Regions from separate parts of the Marinobacter sp. UBA2688 genome, predicted to be linked through region 1. Evidence: predicted binding sites of a transcription regulator. Region 1 holds the regulator's gene; the other holds the start of a gene.
What was found. The regulator sigma-54, encoded in region 1, starts transcription at its own class of promoters, with help from an activator protein. The targets are predictions, from matches to a motif close to ANTGGCATNNANNTTGCTNT.

Region 1 (4,303 bases):
CGAGCAATTCGAGGCCCGCAACGAAACCATTATGGAATCGCCGAATGCGACGCTCTACGGCGACCCCGGCAACGCACCCTGGCAAGTCCAGGCCAACAAAGGCCAATTCATGGAAGCTGACGACCTGGTCCACTTGACGGGGGATGTTCGGGTGTCCCAGCAAGCCCAAGGTGGGCGCCCCCTGACATTAACCACGTCAACGCTGACACTGGATAACACAGAGCGTACTGTTTACACAGACGCCCCGGTGGAACTGACCGACTCGTTCAGCCTGACCCGCGCAACCGGCATGAAGGCATGGATTGATGACCGAATCCTCGAACTCGACTCTGACGTGGAAGGACGCTATGAGACCGGCAAGTAAATTCATGCCCAACCCTCACCGCAATAGGCACCAACCGGTGGCATCGCGCCCGGCAGTCTCAGCGATTGTCCTGGCGCTGACAATGACCGTGGGCATGCCGTTCGCCGCGGCCTTTGATCTTGAGTCTGACCAACCCATCAGGGTCAATGCCGACAACGCGCGGCTCGACGAAGGCCAGGGCATTGCAACCTATACCGGCTCGGTTGAAATGAGCCAGGGCGATGCCAACCTTATGGCGGACAAAGTTGTACTCCACCGGGATGTGAATGGCGTCAGCCGCATTGAAGCCACCGGTACCCCGGCACGCTACCGCCAGCCTGCCATGGAAGGCCAGGGCGAAACCGACGCCCGTGCGCTAACGATCACCTGGTCCGCCTCCGACAACCGGGTTACCTTTCAGCGCGAAGCTGTGATCGAACAGGGCGGCAACCTGTTCCGGGGCGACGTCATTCATTATGACAGCGCCGAACGCGTGGTGACCGCAGAAGGCTCTGCTGACCAGGGCGATGGCAGCGGTCGCGTCGAAATGGTCATCCAGCCGCGCGGCAACGCCGGTAGCAATCCAGATAACAACCCTAACGGACAGGACATCGATGGCAGTTCTCAGGGCCAGTAACCTCGCAAAAAGCTACAAACAGAAGAAGGTCGTCATCGACGTTTCCCTGGAAATTCGCAGTGGCGAGATCGTCGGCTTACTCGGCCCCAATGGCGCGGGCAAAACGACGTGTTTCTACATGATTGTTGGCCTGGTTCCCGCCGACAACGGTCGAATCACCATCGACAATCAGGACATAACGCCGCTGCCCATGCATGGTCGTGCCCGCAAGGGAATCGGGTACCTGCCCCAGGAAGCATCCGTGTTCCGCAAGCTTACCGTACGCGACAACATACTGGCGATCCTGGAAACCCGCCGCGAACTCAAACGCGCTGACCGGGAGGCCAAGTTAGAGGAACTGCTTGAAGAGTTTCACATTACCCACATCCGCGATAGCGTCGGCATGGCCCTGTCAGGCGGCGAGCGACGACGGGTGGAAATTGCCCGGGCGCTGGCGATGGAGCCGGCGTTCATCCTGCTGGACGAACCCTTCGCCGGAGTCGACCCGATCTCGGTGAGCGACATCAAGCAGATCATCCGACACTTGCGGGACAAGGGTATCGGCGTACTGATCACCGACCACAACGTGCGGGAAACCCTCGACATCTGCGAGAATGCCTACATTGTCAGCGGCGGCCACATCATTGCCTCTGGTAATTCGGACGATATACTGGCCAACCAGCAGGTCAAGGAAGTGTATCTGGGCAACGAGTTTCGCCTGTAGTACACTCGGCAAAGAACTTGCTTGGTGCGGCAAGTAGCCAGCATACAAAGAGTTTTTGTGCAACCTGGGCTCCAGAAAGCGCCCTGATGACGTAAAGAGAGAGCCTGAGTGACGGAAGAGAGAGACCGAGTGACGGATCCTGAACCATGGTTATGAAAGCCTCACTACAGTTAAAGCTGGGCCAAAGCCTGACCATGACGCCCCAGCTGCAACAGGCTATCAGGCTTCTGCAGCTCTCCACCCTGGACCTCCAGCAGGAAATCCAGCAGGCATTGGAATCCAACCCAATGCTGGAAACCTCCGAAGACGACGACAACCAGAATCCGGAATCAACGGACAGTGACAACGAGTCGTCTGAAACGGCGTCAACCGAGGAATCCAACACCGCTTCAGACACCGCTACTGAGTGGGACGAATCCGAAAACGGACCTGACTGGTCATCAGAAACGGACAGTCCCGACACCATTCCCGATGATCTTCCCGTCGACACCGCCTGGGATGACATTTACCAGTCAGCCCCCGCGTCAGCAGCCCGTAACGACGACGAAAACGACCACGACTTCGAAACCCGTAACTCCCCCACCGAAACGCTCCAGGACCACCTGGAATGGCAACTGAACCTGACGCCCATGAGCGAGCGGGATCAGGCCATCGCCCATGCCCTGATGGATGCGGTTGATAACCACGGCTACCTGACCTCTCCGCTTGAAGAAATTCATTCAGGCATGGTGGACGAATCCGACGAAGACCCGCTGGAACTGGACGAAGTGGAAGCCGTTCTTCATCGCCTGCAGCACTTCGATCCACCCGGCGTGTTCGCCCGTAATCTGCAGGAATGTCTGCTGATCCAGCTGAATCAGCTGCCCCCGGAAACACCCTGGCTGGCTCAGGCGCGACTGGTGATTACCCACTACATAAACCTGCTGGGCAACCGTGATTACGCCCAGCTGTTACGCCGCAGCCGCCTGAAAGAAGAGCAGCTACGGGACGTTCTGGCACTTATTACCGGGTTAAACCCCCGTCCCGGCGACACCCTGGATCAGGCCGAGCCAGACTACGTCATCCCGGATGTAATCGTGCGCAAGCACAATGAACGCTGGCGCGTGGAACTGAATCCTGAAATTGCACCGCGCATTCGTGTGAATGCAAGCTATGCTTCTCTTATAAAGCGTGCGGACAGCAGTGCTGACAACACCTACCTGCGGGACCAGTTGCAGGAGGCAAAGTGGTTCATCAAGAGCCTGCAGAGCCGCAACGAAACCCTGCTTAAGGTGGCCACGCGCATTGTCGAGCACCAGCAGGGATTTCTGGATCATGGCGAGGAAGCCATGAAACCATTGATTCTCTCGGATATTGCCCAGGCGGTGGAAATGCACGAGTCGACCATTTCAAGGGTCACCACCCAGAAATACATGCACACGCCGCGGGGCATATTTGAACTTAAGTATTTTTTCTCGAGCCATGTCAGTACCGACGAGGGTGGAGAGTGCTCATCCACGGCAATCCGCGCGATGATCAAGAAGCTGATTGCAACGGAAACTCCGAAAAAGCCATTGAGCGATAGCAAAATTGCAGCCATGCTAGGAGACCAGGGTATCAAGGTGGCTAGACGAACCGTGGCCAAGTATCGCGAGGCAATGCACATTCCTCCGTCCAACGAGCGAAAGCGATTGGTGTAGGAAGCGTCTGTTCCCGGCCTCACGGGGAGAGCCCTTTCCTGAAAGTATACCGCCTGCAGCATAACGCTGTGGCACACAGCCGGTATCCTAACGGGTGCCGGCAAGCTGAAAACAGGAGAAGCCTATGCAACTCAATATTTCAGGCCATCACGTAGAACTGACTCCCGCACTGAAAGATTACGTATCAGGCAAATTTGAAAAGCTTGAGCGGCACTTCGACCATATCAGCAATTGCCAGGTTACCCTTGAGGTGGAAAAAGTGCGCCAGATGGCGGAAGCTACGCTTCACGTGATAGGTGGTGAGATTCACGCAAAGGCCGAAAACAGCGATATGTACGCTGCCATTGATGGACTGGTAGACAAGCTGGACAGGCAGATTCTAAAGCACAAGGAAAAGAACGTAGACCGGATGCACGGGAACGGCGCCCGCTAGGACGACGCCCCCGGCATGACAGTTAATCGAGCTGCGGCACTGGCTAACCATGCAACACGTGCCGCAGCCTTTTTTTACGGAAATGCAGTCGATTCATGACCGACACATCCCTGACTATCGAGAACATTCTCGCGCCGGAGCTAACCCTTTGCCGGGTGCCTGCCTCTAGCAAAAAGCGGGTTATGGAAACCATTGCCGAGCAGATCCAGCAACACGACGCTTTGCTCAGCGACACCCAGATATTCACTAATCTGGTCGCACGGGAGCGACTGGGGAGTACGGGTATCGGACAGGGCATCGCGATCCCCCACTGCAGACTGGAAGGGCTGGATCACGTGGTTGGCGTTTTGCTGACCCTGGAAGAAGGCGTTGCGTTCGATGCTATCGACAACCAGCCGGTGGACCTCGTCTTCACCTTGATTGTCCCCAAGGAAGCCACCAGCGAGCATCTTGAGCTTTTGAGCCAACTTGCTGAGAAGTTCAACGAACGTGCATTCTGCGACCAGCT
Region 2 (4,303 bases), on a different contig from region 1:
ATCCAGATCAACCGATGACGCCCTTAAACCGCTAAGACCTGTGTTAAAACCCATACTCCACCTCTTACTGTTTCACCGGTATCAATTAATCTGCTGAACATCTTGCAGCGCGATGGAGCCCATGCCGGCCAGGTTCAGAGTAATGCTGCCACCCTGCCCCAGCGACACACTGTCGACATTGGCGCTGACCATGGTGCCGAGTTGCTCAAGCCCGCCGGGGTACGAGGCTTCTGCGACCACCTTGTAGCGTCCGGGTGGCAAACTGTTGCCGTTGCCATCCTTGCCGTCCCAGCTGAACGCTGTCTGGCCAGGCTGCTGCTCACCCATATCAATCTGCCGGACCTGCTCACCGGACTCATTCTCAATGGTGATTCTCAGCCCGGATGTGGTTGCCGGAACGGAAACGTTGCCGGATATTTCACCGTCCGCGCCAAGCACGCCAATGGATGAAGGTGCCAAGACCGTACGCCCGACCATTGCAGAGGCCTGCAGTGCCTGGGTGGAGCGGAACTGGCTGGCCATATCGTCGACACTGCCGGACAGGCTCTGCATTTCCTCCAGGGAGCTGAACTGCGCCAGCTGAGAGATGAATTCGCCGTTGTCCTGAGGTTCGAGAGGGTTCTGGTTTTTGAGCTGAGCGATCATCAATTCCATGAACTCGTTCTTGCCCAGCTCACTTCCGCTCTTGGCCTGATCCTGCTGCACTCGATACTGGCTCAGCACATCCGAAGCGTCTGTCGTGTTATTCACTACGCTCATGATTCAATCCTCGCTCGGTTACTGCTGACCCAGGGTCAGGATACGCTGCATCATGGATTTGGCGCTGTTCATAATGTCCACATTCATCTGGAAGCTGCGCGACGACGACATCATGTCCGCCATTTCTTCAACCACGTTGACGTTGGGGTAGAACACGTACCCATCCTCGTTCGCGGCGGGATGATCAGGCTCGTAGCGCATCTGCAACTCGGCGTCACTCTCGACGATGCCTTCAACCCGAACGCCTGCCCCCGGGCCGTTGTCGCTGCCAAACGCCATGCTCTGCTGAGACGGATTCAGCATGGACTGCTGTATCGCCGCGAAAACAGGCTTGCGGGCGCGATAGGTCTGATCCGTACTGGAACTGGCCGTCTCGGCATTGGCGATGTTGGACGCAGTGGTGTTCAGCCGCAGCGACTGGGCTGTCATACCGGAACCGGCGATGTCGAAAATGTTACCCAGAGACATGATGGTGCTCCTCAATTAATGGCTGCGCCCAGTTTTACTGGCCAGAGAGTGCCTTTTTGATGCCTGAAACCTTTCCGTCCAGGAACTGGAAACTGGCCTGGTAATCCATGGCATTACGCATGAAACGGGTTTGCTCCTGCTGGGCATCCACCGTGTTGCCGTCCACGGACGGCTGGTGCGGTACCCGATAGAGCAATTCGCTGTCCGCGCCCATGGGCGAGGTGTCCATATGGGACTCGTGGGTACGGGTCATGCCGAAACCACTCATGCTGTCCTGGGCCTTCTGCATCATCGCCTGAAAGTCCACATCCCGCGCCTTGTAGCCCGGGGTATCTGCGTTGGCGAGGTTGTTGGCCAACACCTCCGCACGCTTTACCCTGCCTTCCAGGGCGTGCTGATGAATGCCTAATGCTTTGTCCAGGGAAATTGCCATAGTGCCTCCGATTCCTGCACACGGCGTTGGTCGTTTTGCCGTTTGTGCGTTCTTGCAGAGGTAAAAGCAATCGCGATGCCAGTTTTCAGGAGGTGTTGCGGTGTGCGGGCTGAGGCAGGTATCGGCTTATCCGAATCGTAAATTGAGGGCGGAAAGCGGCAAGGGATTTCCCCCGCGCCGGGGGCGGGGGCAACGGGGCGGCAACTAGTGGGGCCAGCGCCTGACAAACTCTTTGGGTTCAGGCCTGGGTATGCTGGGCTTGTGCGCACTGACACTGCCGGTATACAGGAACCCGGTTATGATCTCATTGTCCTGCAGCCCCAAGCCTCGCTTGATAGCTGGATCGTGCGCCATGGCACCGGTACGCCACATGCCTCCAAACCCGGCGGACTCCAGAGCCAACAACAAATACCCCATCCCCACCGCGGCCGACATGGACTGCTCGATCTCCGGCACTTTGGGATGGGACTGGTAAGACGCAACGCCAACGATCACCATAGGCGCCCGCAGTGCCTTCTTGCAGCGTTTTTCCCGCTCCTTTTCCGAGGCGCCGTCGCCACAGGTGGCGGCAAACAATTCACCCAGGGCGTTCAATGCCTCGTCTCCCTCAATAATCAGGTACCGCCAGGGCCTCAGCAACGCATGGTCCGGCGCCCTCGCGGCGCAGGCAAAGGCATTTTCAAGCGTTGCCGGGTCCGGTGCTGGCGCCTCCAGGCGTGGCTCTGAAGATCGTTTTAACAGGGCTTCCATTACTGCTGTCATATCGCCTCGCTGTGGTTGATTTCAATACGTCAGTTCGGGCCAAACGACCGTATGAATTGTGGGACAGATGGTTTACTGTTAGTCTTTAGTCTAAGTACTTTCCACTATCAGACAGTACTATCTACCTTAAAAACGATAAGCGAGCCGGTAGACGCCCTATGAGCCAACAGCAAACATTCCGCAATTTCGCGGACTTCTATCCGTACTACCTTGAAGAACATAGCGATGTAAACTGCCGCAGGCTTCACTTCGTCGGCAGCCTGCTGGTCATCCTCGTTACACTCTACGCCATTGTAACGGCCAAGTTCCTCTATCTGTTGCTCCTGCCCGTCATCGGCTACGGGTTTGCCTGGGTTGGCCACTATGGCTTCGAGAAAAACCGACCTGCCACCTTCAAACACCCACTGTACAGCCTGATGGGCGATTGGGTGATGTTCAGAGATATGCTCGTCGGGCGGATCCGTTTCTGAATGATGAGCGCACCGATTGACCTGCGTAACGCCAGTACCAGTGCCAGCAAGGCCGCCGTGCTTGACGCGCAGAACCATCCGATTGCCATCCCGCCCATGCCGGATTACAACGGCAGGATACTGGCGTATACGGCGACTGCCGGCATTATTGTGTCAGGCGTACTGCAAGACGTCTTCGGCCTGTGGATGCTGTGGCTGCTTTCAGGCGCCCTGACCTGGCCACACATTGCCCATCAACTTACCCGGCGAACGTTTCTCCGTAACTCATCCCGTATTCGCCAGAAAATGCTGTTAACGGATTGCGCCATCGGGGGTGGATTCGTCGGCTGCATTGGATTGATTGCGATACCCTCGGTCGCCGTGGCACTGATGCTGATGTTTAGTTGCCTGATTGTGGGCGGCATCCGCCAGTGGCTGCTAGGCACCATGATCATGGCCGCCTGCGGCGCCATCGGCGTTGCCATCGTGGGCCCCGCCGAGTCACTGCAGTCGCCGATGATCACCAGCATTATCGCGATCAGTGCCACCGGCCTTTATATCTGTGTGACTGCGTTCTATTCCCACCAGCAGGCCCGCGCGCTGATGATGGCAAAAACCCAGATCCAGAATCAGCGGGAACAATCCATTGCCCTGTCCCACAAACTCTCCAAGTATCTGTCACCGCAGGTGTGGCAGTCCATCTTTACCGGTGAAAGAGACGTGCGGCTGGAAACACAACGCAAGAAATTGGCCGTCTTCTTCTCCGACATCAAGGGTTTTACAGAACTGTCCGAAGAGATGGAGCCGGAAGCACTGACGGAACTGCTGAACCACTACTTCAACGAAATGTCGGAAGTGGCCCTCAAATACGGCGGCACCATCGATAAGTTCGTTGGCGATTCCATCATGATTTTCTTCGGTGACCCCACCAGCCGGGGCCAGAAAGAAGACGCCTTCGCCTGCGTGTCCATGGCGGTGGAAATGCGTAAACACATGAAAATCATGCGGCAGAAATGGCGCAGCCAGGGTATCAAGACACCGCTGGAAATCCGCATGGGCATCAGCACAGGCTACACCACCGTTGGCAACTTCGGCGCCGAGAACCGCATGGACTACACCATCATCGGCAAGGAAGTGAACCTGGCCAGCCGCCTGGAATCCCTGGCTGAACCCGGTGAAATCCTGATCTCCTACGAAACCTTCTCGCTGATCAAGGACCGCATCATGTGCCGCGACAAGGGCGAGATCACGGTTAAAGGCTTCGGCCGCCCGGTCTCCATCTACGAAGTGGTGGATTTCCGCCGCGACATGGGCCCCAACCGCAGTTTCCTTGAGCACGAACGCAGCGGCTTTGCCATGTACCTGGATTCGGAAAAAATCACCGAACGGGAACGGGAGTCCATCCTGTCTGCGCTCGAGGATGCCGCTGAGC

Region 2: the regulator sigma-54 is predicted to act here: its motif matches at 1,724-1,743, upstream of flgB (flagellar basal body rod protein FlgB).

What each region holds. Positions count from the first base shown of each region.
Region 1 covers NZ_DELU01000007.1:109,852-114,154, forward strand. Annotated here, with positions in the region: gene lptC (LPS export ABC transporter periplasmic protein LptC) at 1-364, shown strand, start outside; gene lptA (lipopolysaccharide transport periplasmic protein LptA) at 447-980, shown strand; gene lptB (LPS export ABC transporter ATP-binding protein) at 958-1,683, shown strand; gene B3M52_RS01895 (RNA polymerase factor sigma-54) at 1,836-3,362, shown strand; gene hpf (ribosome hibernation promoting factor) at 3,487-3,795, shown strand; gene ptsN (PTS IIA-like nitrogen regulatory protein PtsN) at 3,891-4,303, shown strand, end outside.
Region 2 covers NZ_DELU01000010.1:302,817-307,119, forward strand. Annotated here, with positions in the region: gene B3M52_RS06095 (flagellar hook protein FlgE) at 1-54, opposite strand, end outside; gene B3M52_RS06100 (flagellar hook assembly protein FlgD) at 82-759, opposite strand; gene flgC (flagellar basal body rod protein FlgC) at 778-1,227, opposite strand; gene flgB (flagellar basal body rod protein FlgB) at 1,262-1,660, opposite strand; gene B3M52_RS06115 (nitroreductase family protein) at 1,865-2,422, opposite strand; gene B3M52_RS06120 (DUF962 domain-containing protein) at 2,581-2,892, shown strand; gene B3M52_RS06125 (adenylate/guanylate cyclase domain-containing protein) at 2,893-4,303, shown strand, end outside.